4 regions of the Enterococcus rotai genome follow, and region 1 is predicted to be linked to each of the others. Evidence: a T-box and tRNA genes for the amino acid it is inferred to sense, from the RefSeq annotation. Region 1 holds a T-box; the other regions hold tRNA genes.
What was found. A T-box is a leader RNA that pairs with one kind of tRNA and senses whether it is charged. The one in region 1 lies ahead of argS (arginine--tRNA ligase), so its partner is inferred to be a tRNA-Arg.
Positions count from the first base shown of each region.

Region 2: it encodes a tRNA-Arg, which carries the amino acid that the T-box ahead of argS (arginine--tRNA ligase) is inferred to sense. The anticodon was not compared.
Region 3: it encodes a tRNA-Arg, which carries the amino acid that the T-box ahead of argS (arginine--tRNA ligase) is inferred to sense. The anticodon was not compared.
Region 4: it encodes a tRNA-Arg, which carries the amino acid that the T-box ahead of argS (arginine--tRNA ligase) is inferred to sense. The anticodon was not compared.

Region 1 covers NZ_CP013655.1:3,259,226-3,262,627, reverse strand. Annotated here, with positions in the region: gene rimI (ribosomal protein S18-alanine N-acetyltransferase) at 1-227, shown strand, start outside; gene tsaD (tRNA (adenosine(37)-N6)-threonylcarbamoyltransferase complex transferase subunit TsaD) at 224-1,258, shown strand; T-box leader at 1,325-1,529, shown strand; gene argS (arginine--tRNA ligase) at 1,919-3,402, shown strand, end outside.
Region 2 covers NZ_CP013655.1:2,085,698-2,089,099, forward strand. Annotated here, with positions in the region: gene ATZ35_RS09640 (tetratricopeptide repeat protein) at 1-643, shown strand, start outside; tRNA gene ATZ35_RS09645 (tRNA-Arg) at 1,212-1,283, opposite strand; gene rpoN (RNA polymerase factor sigma-54) at 1,343-2,668, shown strand; gene ATZ35_RS09655 (GNAT family N-acetyltransferase) at 2,722-3,216, opposite strand; gene ATZ35_RS09660 (YrdB family protein) at 3,288-3,402, opposite strand, start outside.
Region 3 covers NZ_CP013655.1:1,932,413-1,935,814, forward strand. Annotated here, with positions in the region: gene ATZ35_RS08900 (ABC transporter ATP-binding protein) at 1-1,274, shown strand, start outside; tRNA gene ATZ35_RS08905 (tRNA-Arg) at 1,358-1,431, opposite strand; ribosomal protein L21 leader region at 1,603-1,682, shown strand; gene rplU (50S ribosomal protein L21) at 1,702-2,010, shown strand; gene ATZ35_RS08915 (ribosomal-processing cysteine protease Prp) at 2,044-2,388, shown strand; gene rpmA (50S ribosomal protein L27) at 2,401-2,688, shown strand; gene ATZ35_RS08925 (hypothetical protein) at 2,770-3,024, opposite strand; gene ATZ35_RS08930 (DUF2798 domain-containing protein) at 3,246-3,402, shown strand, end outside.
Region 4 covers NZ_CP013655.1:2,005,946-2,009,347, forward strand. Annotated here, with positions in the region: gene ATZ35_RS09305 (GNAT family N-acetyltransferase) at 1-1,108, shown strand, start outside; gene ATZ35_RS09310 (hypothetical protein) at 1,161-1,307, opposite strand; gene ATZ35_RS16880 (hypothetical protein) at 1,487-1,609, shown strand; tRNA gene ATZ35_RS09315 (tRNA-Arg) at 1,803-1,876, shown strand; gene ATZ35_RS09320 (helix-turn-helix domain-containing protein) at 2,095-3,126, shown strand; gene ATZ35_RS09325 (glycoside hydrolase family 3 C-terminal domain-containing protein) at 3,257-3,402, shown strand, end outside.

The sequences.
Region 1 (3,402 bases):
TTCAGCATCTTGGGCATGGTGCTCGTTTGATCGCCCAGTTGATCCAACAATTGAACCAACAAGGTGTTGCCCAAATTTTTTTAGAAGTGCGTGTATCAAATACAAATGCTCGAAAATTATATGAAAAAAATGGCTTTAAAATAATTAATCGCCGCAAAAATTATTATACTCATCCTAAAGAGGATGGAATTGTTATGTGTTTAAACATTAAGGAAGTGAAACAATGACTTTTTTTTACAAAAAAAGAAAATTAATTTTAGCTATTGAGAGTAGTTGTGATGAAACAAGTGTTGCGGTCGTTGAAGACGGCAGAAAAATACTAGCGAATATCGTCGCTTCACAAGTGAAAAGTCATCAACGTTTCGGCGGTGTGGTACCAGAAGTTGCTAGTCGACATCATGTTGAAGAAATTACGATGTGCATTGAAGAGGCCTTGATCGAGGCTGAGGTGGAACCAGATGACTTGAGTGGTGTAGGAGTCACTTATGGACCAGGCTTAGTAGGGGCTTTATTGATCGGAATCTCAGCTGCAAAGACATTTGCTTGGGCGCATGATTTACCGTTGATTCCAGTGAATCATATGGCTGGGCATATTTATGCAGCGAATTTCGTAGAACCACTACAATTTCCATTGATGGCTTTATTAGTAAGCGGTGGCCACACAGAATTAGTTTATATGAAAGAAACAGGTTCTTTTGAAATTATCGGTGAAACAAGAGATGACGCAGCTGGTGAAGCATATGATAAAGTTGGCAGAGTTTTAGGACTAAGTTATCCTAGCGGAAAAGAAATCGACGAGATGGCTCATATGGGGCAAGATACGTATCATTTTCCTCGTGCGATGATCAAAGAAGACAATTATGATTTTAGCTTCAGCGGGTTGAAAAGTTCCTTTATCAACACAGTTCATAATGCGGAACAAAGAGAGGAACAATTGAGCACAAAAGATTTAGCTGCAAGTTTTCAAGCAAGTGTGATCGATGTTTTAACGGAAAAAACAATTCGGGCTTGTAAGGAATATCCAATCAAACAATTAGTAATGGCAGGCGGCGTTGCTGCGAACCAAGGGCTCCGCGAACGCTTGACCAAAGAAGTGGCTAAAGAACTTCCAGGCGTGACCTTCATTGTTCCACCACTTAGATTATGCGGAGATAATGCTGCAATGATCGGGGCCGCAGCATTTGTTGAAGCAGAAAAAGGACATTTAGCAGATTATCATCTAAATGCAGACCCTAGTTTAACGTTTATGACGATTTAAATCTAAAAATCAACAGACAAGACTAGGCATAAAGAAAAATATTTGCTATAATGAACCCAGTTTAATAATGATTCGTTGAAAAAGAGAGTACTTCATTACATGTTATCAAAGCGATTTCGGGATGGTGAAAGCCGAAAATAAACAAATGAAGGAAGCGCACTTTTGAGGATCTGCCTAGGCAGACGGTAATCTTCCGTTAATAGATTAAGTGGGTCCGTCTTAGAAAAGTTCGGACAATTAGAGTGGTACCGCGGGAAATCTCGTCTCTGGTGTTTTTTAACACTAGGGACTTTTTGTTGTGAATCACTACGCTATGCTTCGATCTCATCAATTTCTAAGAGCTAAAGCTCTAAGAATTGAAGGACTACGACTGGCTCGGCCAGAGTAGATGATGAACAATACTTGGCGAACGAAGTGAGAGAAGTTACCGTACTAGTGAATCACGAAGAATAAAATGATTCGATGATGCACAATACAAGGTGTCTGAAAGACAAGTTGCTTCCTTAAAGCTCTAAGAATTGAAGGACTACGATTGGCTCCGCCAGAGTAGATGATGAACAATACAAGGCGCGTGAAGTGAGAGAAGTCACCATCAAATTAGACAATAAAATGAACCATACAAAAAAGCTTCTTTAGCTTTTTAAAATTAGGAGGATATCTATGAATAACAAAGAAATCGTAGCAAAAGCCATTTATGATGTAGTAAAAGAAGATCTATCTTTAGAAGCTGTTACACAATTATTGGAAAATCCTAAATCAGTTGATCATGGAGATGTTGCTTTTCCGGCTTTTTCACTTGCTAAAGTCTATCGCAAAGCCCCTCAACAAATTGCCGCCGATTTAGCAGAAAAAATTGCTGGAACAGACTTTGAAAAAATTGAAGTGGTAGGACCTTATTTAAACTTTTTCATGAATAAAAAAATGGTCAGTCAAGCGGTCATCGGTCAAATTGCGAAAGATAAAGGGCATTATGGCGATAGCTCAATCGGTGAAAAAGGGAATGTCCCAATTGATATGTCCTCACCCAATATTGCTAAACCAATTTCTATGGGACACTTACGTTCGACTGTAATTGGAAATTCTATTGCCTTTATTCTTGAAAAAATTGGTTATACACCAATCCGTATCAATCATTTAGGGGATTGGGGAACCCAATTCGGAAAATTAATTGTTGGCTATAAAAAATGGGGTTCAGAAGAAGCGGTTAAAACGGCACCCATCACTGAATTATTACGCTTATACGTACAATTCCATGAAGAAGCTGAAACACAACCAGAGTTAGAAGAAGAAGCTCGCGCTTGGTTTAAAAAACTAGAAGAAGGCGACGAAGAAGCAACCGAATTATGGCAATGGTTCCGTACAGAATCACTAAAAGAATTCGATAAAATTTATTCAATGTTGGAAGTTTCTTTTGATTCATATAATGGGGAAGCTTTCTATAATGATAAGATGGATGAAATCGTCACAATGCTGGAAGAAAAACATTTATTACAAGAAAATGAAGGAGCGGAAATCGTTGATTTGTCTGCCTATGATTTAAATCCTGCTTTGATCAAAAAATCTGATGGCGCTACACTATATATCACACGTGATTTGGCAGCAGCTGTTTACCGTAAACGTAACTATGACTTTGCTAAATCGATTTATGTCGTTGGAAATGAACAAAGTAATCACTTCAAGCAATTAAAAGCTGTCTTAAAAGAGCTTGGATTTGACTGGTCTCAAGATATGCATCATATTCCATTTGGCTTGATCACACAAGGTGGTAAAAAACTATCGACTCGTAAAGGGAAAATTGTTTTATTAGAAGAAGTGCTAAACGAAGCAGTTGAACTTGCGAACAAACAAATTATGGAGAAAAATCCTGATTTGCCAAATCGTGACGAAGTGGCTAGACAGGTTGGAATTGGTTCTGTTATTTTCCATGACCTAAAAAATGATCGTCTAAATAATTTTGACTTTGTTTTAGAAGAGGTTGTCCGCTTCGAAGGAGAAACCGGTCCTTATGTCCAATATACGCATGCTCGTGCTATGAGTATTCTTAGGAAAGCTGATTTTACGATCGACGAAACTAAGGCATATGCTTTAGATGACAAAGATAGTTGGGAAGTTGTTAAGTTGTTGCAAAAATTCCCAGATGTTGT
Region 2 (3,402 bases), 1.2 Mb from region 1:
AAGTGGTGAAATGAGAAAACTGATTTCTTTGAAGAAAAAAATTCGCCATGTTGAACTGATGTATCGGCAGTTTGAAGTTAGTAAAATCAAAGAATTAAAAGAAGAGTTAGAGCATCTTAATACACAGAACTACTATGAACAATTGGGGGTAGTCAAAAAAGCTGGTCAACTACCTCAAGATGAATTTATTGCGATTGGTAAAAAAATTTTATTGGATGAGCGAATACATAATTTAGTTCGGTCTTGGATTCTTGAAGAACTTGTGAGTCTCCATGTTAAAGAAGAAATTGAATTTCTGTGGAGAGATAATAAGAAATATACTGTTATTCCAGCATCGATTGGTGGACCGTTGGATTGTGCGGCATATCAAAGGATTTTATTATTTTTAGAAAAAGAGCTGATCAATGATGATCCTATTTTGCTCGTAGATGTCTTAGAAGAAATCAGATTGCATTTTGCCTTATTATATCCTTTGGCAGATGACATTATCGAAAATCCCAAATTATGGGCAATTAGTTATATTATCTCATATAATCATTCGATTGCTCAAAAATTTCAAATAGATGAAAAGCGCACAGAAATCGAAAAAATTCAGAAAATCCAAAGTAAAATCCGTTTTGAATTGGAGACGATGGTTTTATAAAATTGAAAAAGGAGGCGAAGCAAAACGAATCACTCGTTTTGTTTGCTCCTTTTTTTTGCAGAAATTAGATATATAGTCACGGTTTAGAGTTGTGGGTTAGGAATAATAGCAGAATGAATGAGAGTAAGTAATAAAGAAAAATTCCTCCTTGAATAAAAGTGATAACTAAAAATAAAAGTGGATAATCTATCGTTGTGAACTGGTAAAAATAACGAATGAGAAAAAATTCTGTGAGCGCTAAAAAAATGGAAAGAACCAAAAGTCTCATATGACGCTGACTCAATACGATCAACTGCCTAACTATAATATTTTCGAAAGCTTATAATAACATAAAAAACGATGATTTTTTATCAAGTTTTAATGTAAATCGATAGATAAATGAGAAAATGTATTGACTGTTAGGAAATCCATTCTTATTGTAAAAAAACTGAAATAAAATAAAAAAACATTACAAAAATTGTAATGTTGGAGTGGAAAATATCTCAATGACCAGTTAAGTTATGGCTACATCTGGTTTTAAATTATGCTATAATTCTTTATATAGCACTTTATTAATAAGTAAAAATGATGCGCCCTGAGGGAATCGAACCCCCGTCTCAAGAACCGGAATCTTACGTGATATCCACTACACTAAGGGCGCAAGCACGTTTACTAGTTTAGCTGATAATTTGATAAATTACAAGGGGAAGGACCAAAAAAATGAAATTTGAACAACATTTGTCACAACAACAAAAACAAGTCCAAAAACTTGCAATGACCCAACAATTACAGCAATCGATTCAGATTTTACAATACAATTCAGAAGAACTTTTTGCATACATAGAAGCTAAATCACTGGAAAATCCTTTGATTGATATTCAAACAGAAACGAATTATAATGATTTTCCAAGTGCAGGCAGTCGCACATACACAAATGAAGAAAACAATTATTTGAATCAAATTCCTGATAACCATACGTCACTTTTTGAATATTTGATCGATCAGATTCATTTGAATTATCGGGATACTTATCTGCGAACGCTGGTATTATTTTTAGTTGAATATATTGATTTAAACGGTTACTTGATGATTGACTTAGAGGAAGCAACGCAAAAAACGGGGGCAACATCGATTGAAATGCTTGATGCGTTGACCTTGATTCAGCAACTAGATCCAGCAGGCGTTGGGGCAAGGGATTTACGTGAGTGTTTGCTCTTACAAGTTGAACGAGATGATATGGCACCAGAGTTAGCTTATATTGTGATTGAAGAAGAGTTTGATCATCTAGCCAATCGAAAATGGAGCCTGATTGCTAAAAAATTCGATGTAGCATTATCAGATATCCAAACGATTTTCGATTACATTCAAACCTTAACACCTGCACCTGGCAGTATTTTTGAATCAACTTCGGGATTATATATTCGCCCAGATTTAACCCTACGGATCAACGGTGAGCAATTAAGGGTTATTTCTAATAAAACGGGTACGCCAACGATTCAGTTTCAACAAGCTTACTTTGAACGAATGGAAGCAACAGATGACAAAGAAGTACAGGACTATATTAAGGAAAAGAAAAATGAATTTGAATGGTTGGAAAAAACAATTATTCAACGTGGAGATACGATTTTAAGAGTCGGTACAGAAATCGTTCAGCGCCAACCAGAATTTTTCTTTAAAGAAGATCGTCCGTTAAAACCAATGACGTTAAAAGAAATTGCGGAAGCGTTGGATATTCACGAATCCACAGTTAGCCGAACGGTTAATGGGAAATACTTGGAAACAGAATTTGGTGTTTTTGAATTACGTTCATTTTTCTCTCACGGTTTATCAAATGATAATACTGGAGAAGAAACGTCCACTAGCAGTATCAAAAAACAACTACAAGCTTTAGTAGATAACGAAAATAAAGCCAAACCGCTCTCTGATCAGAAACTAGTTGAATTGTTAAAAGAACAGGAAATCAAGATTTCTCGCCGAACGGTTACCAAATATAGAGAAGCATTGGGAATCCCTGCTTCGTCTAAACGAAAACGATATGATGATTAAAAAAACGTCTAACTTTTGAGTTTTACTCAAAGGATTAGACGTTTTTTAATCGATCAAGGTTGCCAAACCAAGTGTTCAGAAGGTAAACCATCTTCTATTCCTTGCCAGACAGAGACAAAGTGATTTTTTTCTAAAAGGTGTTTCGATGCACCATTTTTAGGGTCGATTATAGCGTAAAGAGTAGCTTGCGATAGTTGCTCTGATTGTCTTACTAAGTTTAATAAATGAGCTATTATTTTTGTCGCATAACCTTTTCCCCAGTGTTCAGGTAAAATCATGTAGCCAATCTCGATTTTACTTTCTTCATCCCAAGATAATTTTCCAAAGCCAATATAAATATCTTGATCAAAGATTTTATAGTAGCCTGTTTGATCATTATGGCTGGCATTGTAGGCTAAGATTTTTTTGAAATTCTCAATCGCTTCATTTTCTGGTTCTGCTTTTTCAGTAATATAACGCATGACACGAATGTCTTGAGTCAAAATAGAATAAAGCTGTTGATCATTTTCTTGGTAGAAATCGAATGTCAATGGTTTAGTGTGGAGCATTAGTATATACCTCCTAAGGAATAGCTTTTTAGTATAATTTGTTTTTTAGCCTAAATGGATTATTTATCTTATCAAAGAATATGATCAAATAGGGTATTTATTGTTACGATCAGCAGATACGCCACAGCAATTTTTTTATGTCCAACAAAAAAAGTAAGACAAGCAACACCACCAAATAGAATGATT
Region 3 (3,402 bases), 1.3 Mb from region 1:
TTGGCAAACAACAAAGAGATCTCGGCAGTGTTAATGGTTATATTGAAGAAATCATGCATGGTCAAAAAGTAGTGAAAATATTTAATCATGAGCCACAAACGATCAAACAATTTAAAGAAATCAATGAAGAATTACGGCAAAGTGCGACTAAAGCGAATAAATACGCGAATAGTTTAATGCCGATCATGATGAACTTGCTAAATATACAGTATGTACTTTTAGCAGTTGTTGGCGGAATTTTTTCAGTATACGGTGTTTCAGGTCTAACCATTGGGATGATTGCGTCTTTTCTTCAATTAAGTCGTTCATTGAATATGCCGATCAGTCAAGTTTCTCAACAAATCAATTTTGTGATCATGGCTTTAGCAGGAGCCGATCGTATCTTTAGTTTAATTGATGAAAAACCAGAAGTAGATGATGGCTATGTAACATTGGTGAATGTAACGCGAGAAGCTGGAGATCTTGTTGAAAGTGAAGCGAGAACAGGAATCTGGGCTTGGAAGCATCCTCATGCAGACGGTACTGTCACCTATACTGAATTAACTGGAGATGTGCGGTTTGAAGATGTTTCTTTTGGTTACACAGAAAAAAATCGTGTCTTAAAAGATATCAATCTTTATGCAGAACCAGGACAAAAAGTCGCCTTTGTTGGGGCTACCGGGGCAGGTAAAACGACAATCACCAACTTGATCAATCGCTTTTATGATATTCAAGAAGGCAAAATTCGCTATGATGGAATCAATGTGAAAAAGATTAAAAAGAGCTCGTTGAGAAGGTCGTTAGGGATTGTTTTGCAGGACACTCATTTATTTACCGGAACGATTCGGGAAAATATTCGTTATGGTAAGCTAGATGCATCAGATAGTGATGTGATTAACGCAGCACAACTGGCCAATGCCGAGGATTTCATTAATAATCTACCGAATAAATACGATACGGTGATCACGGGTGATGGCGAAGGTTTGTCACAAGGGCAACGCCAGTTATTGTCTATCGCACGAGCAGCTATTGCAGATCCACCTGTTATGATTTTGGATGAAGCAACATCTAGTATTGATACTAGAACAGAAAAGCATGTGCAAGCTGGAATGGACCGTTTGATGAAAGGCAGAACCGTATTTGTTATCGCTCATCGCTTATCGACGATTCAAAATTCAGATGCGATTATGGTGATGGATCATGGCCGGATTATTGAACGGGGCAGTCATGAAGATTTACTTGAAGAAAAAGGCATTTACCATCAACTCTATACAGGCAAAGTAGAGCTTTCATAGCTTGAAAGTAGAAAATAAAAAAACACCAACTGTTAGAAAAATTCTAATAGTTGGTGTTTTCTTGATATAAACGTTTAAAATAATACGCCAAGAGAGATTCGAACTCCCGACCGCTCGCTTAGAAGGCGAGTGCTCTATCCAGCTGAGCTATTGGCGCAAAATGTTAACGCAACAGAATTTATTATAATGAACATACATAACAAAGTCAATCATAAATTAGAAATAACAACAAAAAAATTTGAAAAGAAGTTTATAGAAGAGAAAAGTCAAGTTTTCATTGACTCAGTATTCTTATTTTGATACAATATTAATGTTGTAATTGTGGACTCCACAGCTACAACCGCACAGAACAAGTTTTTAAGCATGACAATCTTGTTGTCACTTGGGATGGCGAGTCTAAGTCTAGAAGAAGGAGGTGCTGTATAGCATGTACGCAATTATCAAAACTGGTGGTAAACAAGTAAAAGTTGAGGTAGGTCAAGCAATTTACGTTGAAAAATTAGACGTAGAAGCTGGCGAAAAAGTTGTTTTTGACGAAGTTATCTTAGTGGGTGGCGAATCTACGAAAGTAGGAGCTCCAACTGTAGCAGGTGCAACTGTCGAAGGAACTGTAGAAAAACACGGCAAACAAAAGAAAGTCGTAACTTTCAAATACAAACCTAAAAAACACACTCACCGCAAACAAGGTCACCGTCAACCATATACAAAAGTTGTAATCAACGCAATCAACGCATAATTCTTTTAAGTTGCATAGGAAAGAGGCCTATCAATGATTAAAAGTTCTTTTAAGCGAAATGACGCAGGTCAAATCGTTTCTTTTGAAGTCTCAGGGCATGCAGAATCTGGTCCATATGGCAGTGATATCGTTTGTGCAGCTGTGTCTGCTTTAACGATCAGTACTGTCAATGGAATTGATGCGCTAGCTGGATTTGAACCGATTGTTGAAACTAACGAAGATGAAGGTGGTTACCTTTATGTTGAAATGATTTCAAATGCCAATCAGGAACAAACCAACATTGCCCAAATTCTCTTGGAAAATCTTTTATTAGGTTTACAAGCGATCGAGCAAGAAAGTCTTGAATTTATTCAAGTCAAAACCATAAATGAAAAATAGGAGGTGCAGACTATGTTATTAACTATGAATTTACAATTATTCGCCCACAAAAAAGGTGGAGGTTCTACTTCCAACGGACGTGATTCAGAATCTAAACGCCTAGGCGCTAAAAGTGCTGATGGACAAACTGTTACTGGTGGATCAATTTTATACCGTCAACGCGGAACTAAAATTTACCCAGGAGCAAACGTAGGTATCGGCGGAGACGACACTTTATTTGCTAAAGTTGACGGTGTAGTACGTTTCGAACGTAAAGGCCGCGACAAAAAACAAGTGTCTGTTTACCCAGTAGCTCAATAATAATTGAACTTAATAGCTCTATCTCTTGTTAAACAAGAGATAGAGCTTTTTTATTTCATATAAAAAATGCTTAAAATATAATCAAAAAGATATAACAGAACCATTGAACATTGAAATAAAGACATAAACCATCAGAATCACAATTAAAATCAGCGATAGTATAAGTGGGAAAACAGTTGCTCCTTTTTTCTTTTCCCAACTATAAGTCGCTTTTTTAGACCTACCACCAAAAATTGAAAATAATACTAAAATTAAAACTGCAATCAATACTATTTCCATAATAAGTCCTTGTTGTAAACGCATATCATTTATAAAAGTAAAACCTACATACATCATTTTTATTCTCCAATCATTTTAACTTTATTTTATCACAAAATAGCTGGAATAAATCAAGGATAATGGTTTTTAATAGATTGGAATAGTTCATTTGTTCTCTATTTCGTCTTCTTCAAAAATTATTTTTGGATTTTTCTCTAAAATTAAAAAAATTTAACTTACGAGAATTTTTTTTTTATGATAGCATAAACTCTGCTACAAAAATTAAAGGAGAGTGTTTTATGCCGCAAAACAAAAAAGAAGGATTATTTTTCACGACGATTGTCTGTTTTTCTATGGTGATTATAATGAGTGCTTACAATCTTTTATTACATGGTCAATTTTCGTTAAGTAATTTATTCGGTGGATTAGTGCCAGGATTTATCGTAGCATTTCTAT
Region 4 (3,402 bases), 1.3 Mb from region 1:
AGAACGAAAATTACGTTTCAAGACCATGGTTGCTCATTCGTTGAATTATGGGTATTTTTTAGGAGATACTTTAACGAGTCAAGTGATTTCTACGCCATTTAAAGTAGCCTTCCATGGAACATGTTATCAAATGGCTGGCATTGGTTGCGTTTCGTCTTATCCTGAATATCGGGGACAAGGTGGTATTTCAACGATTATGAAACAGCTGTTAACAGAATTAGCTGAAAATAAGGTTGAACTTGCTTACTTAGCGCCATTTTCATATCCTTTTTATCGAAAATATGGTTTTGAGCAAGTATTTGAACAAGTTAGTTATACAGTTAAGGCGGTAGATTGGCCAAACGTGAACGCAACACCAGGACAGATGAAACGAGTGACTTATGAAAAAGCCAAAAGTGTCTGTCAGCATATTTATTCTGAGTTACCAAGCAATCAAAGAGGGGCAGTGATTCGGGATGATTGGTGGTTTGGTTACGCATTTGGTCTAGATGGTAAGAATCGATTTGCGCTCTACGAAGATGAGTTGGGAAATCCTCAGGGATATTTGATCTATCAATCTAGTGCAGAGCGTTTTGTTATTAAGGAGTGGGGCTATGTAACAAATCAAGCCTTTCAATCACTCGTTCGTTTTATTGGTTCGCATAATGGGTCATCACGAGAATTTTATTTAGAAACAGGGTTTGATGGCACAAATCTAAGCTATCTGATGTCATCTCCTTTAGTAGAAATGAAAATCACTCCTTTTATGATGGCCAGAATCGTTGATTTAGCCAGTTTTCTTGGTAAATATCCTTTTACAGAAGGGAATAAAGAAACGTATTATCTTAAAGTTGAAGATGAGTATGGTTTGTTGAACCAAGGAATATGGGAATTACAAATAACTGAAATGGGTCAGAGTACTGTCAAAAAGCGTGATCAAATTCCTGAATCATTGACAGAAGAGGAAGTGATTATCAGTACGATCCAAGTTTTGACGCAACTTTTTATGGGGTATCGTACCGGGAGTGAATTATATTTTTATGGAAAAATCACAGGATCAGAAAAGCTGATTCAATCATTGGATCAGCGCTTAGTAAAAGGTAAGCCGATTTTAGCAGATTACTTTTAAAAAATAGACGAAGTGAGTTGGTTGTTTCAATACTCACTTCGTCTATTTTAATTTATGCCTTACTTTCGTCATTTTCTATTGTTTCTCCTGAGGGTTCTTCATGATAGTCTTTTAACGCTTCTTTAAAAATTTCTTCTTTTTCCTGCTTATAATTATCTTGGCGTTCAGCAAACACTTTTTCTTTTGGTTTATCAGTCATACATGTTACCTCTACTTTCTTTTTATTTACCGAATGGTATGACTCAACCTTAACATCGATAGATAGACTTTGCGAGTTTTTTGACTATAAGCAGATGATTAGCGGAACTAGCTAGAAGTCCTTATAATATAAGATAAAGATATGTATAATAAGTTTAAAATTGAAAGGCAGTGAACAGCATGAGTAAAACAAAAGAAGAAAAAGTTGCAAGAAATGGTAAAATTGGGAAAACATTAGCCGTTGTTGTCGGTGGGCTTTATTTGGTTAAAATGCTGAAAGGCAAAAAGAACGTTAAAAAATAGAAACTGTTGGGAAAGCGGTCTTGATTTTTAGGTCAGGATTGCTTTCTTTTTATTTTTCATTGACACTGACTGAAAAGACTTCTAAAATATATAGGTGAATGTTCTCGTAGCTCAGTAGGATAGAGCGATTGCCTCCAAAGAGAGAACACATCTGGTTTTTAATTAGTCGGAGGGGAGTATTAAATTTTGTTTTGTCCCAGTACCTCAGTAGGATAGAGGGTTCGCCTCCTAAGCGAAACGTCGCAGGTTCGATTCCTGTCTGGGACGTTATAGAAAGTTCGCTGGAAGCCTTTGTAATAACGGTTTTCAGTTTTTTATACATGTTCCTATATAATACCATTCAATTAAATAGTTTTAAATCTTTGTAGACACTTTTTGTCCATTTATCTCACCATGTCCTTGTTGTACAAGGTAAGCAATCAATTAAGCAGGGATTATTCATAAGGGTATGTTATAGTTTGTAGAAAAAATAAAAGAGGTATGTTATGGAAATAAAGGATAATATCCGTGGGTATCCTAACAATTCAAATCTTAAGTATAATCGTTTGGGGCAAATGTATTTTGATGATCTGCTCTACGTTACAAAATGGACTGTACAAAATCATATCCTTCATAGTGAAACACAGTTTGTCTACTTAGAACCTGAACAATTTAATTTTGATAGTTCGACGATAGAATCTTTGAAAACAGGCCTCAATCATAACGGATTTCTTCCCGAATACGACGAAATACTAAGTCCGTATCACCGTAATAAACACCTAGAACTTTACTTTGTAACTAAGGGATCATTACGCATTAAGGTTCAAAAAGATTTTTATACGCTGAATACTGGTTCTGCCTTGTTTATTAATTCAAATACAAATCATAGTGATGTCATTTCATGGGAACCACTAGAGTTGTATATTATTGGCTTTAATGAAAATTTCTTTCAGGATAACACACTTCAGGCTATACAAAACACGAAGTTTCGTCATTTCATCAATCAGTCTTTCAAAGTGCAATATAAAGATAGCGAAGCGTGGTTTATCGATACTAAAGATGGCGGACAATTTTTAAGACACTACACAGAACTTATACGTGATGAGTTAGCGGTACGTACTATAGGATATGCTGACATGGTTCGAATTGCTAGCCTTCGTATACTGGACGGGTTCTCTAAAGAAACGACAACGATAGTCAAAGACTCAGGGAGAAACCATAAACTACTAGTATTTCATGAGGTAACTCAATATTTAGAACATTACTATGGTTCTGCCAGTTTGACTGATTTGGCTGATTATTTGAAATTTTCTAAATCCTATTTTAATCGCATAATTAAGGAAGTTTCTGGAAAAACTTATACGGATTTACTACAGGAGGTTCGCATCGAAAAAGCTAAGGAAATGTTACGGAAAACGGATGAGCCGATCATGGAAATTGCCCAGAAAGTCGGCTATACAAACATGACTTATTTTTATGAATTATTTAAATCAATGACGGGTGTTACACCAAAAGAGTATCGTGAAAAGACTATTTAGTGCCTAAAAGGCTAAATAGTCTTTTTTTTTAACTTTCCAAGACAATGACAGGGTATTCAAATCACTCTATAATACTCTTATATCTTGAACTTAACTATTTCAAGATTCAGGTTGAGGAGGATATTGTATCATGACATATGAAATTGATTATCGTGCACTTGTTGGAAAAATGACACTTGAGGAAAAAGCATCCCTTATGTCAGGAGAAAATTTTTGGTATTCACAGAGTTTGCCACAACATGGCATCCCAGCGATTATGCTCACAGATGGTCCCCA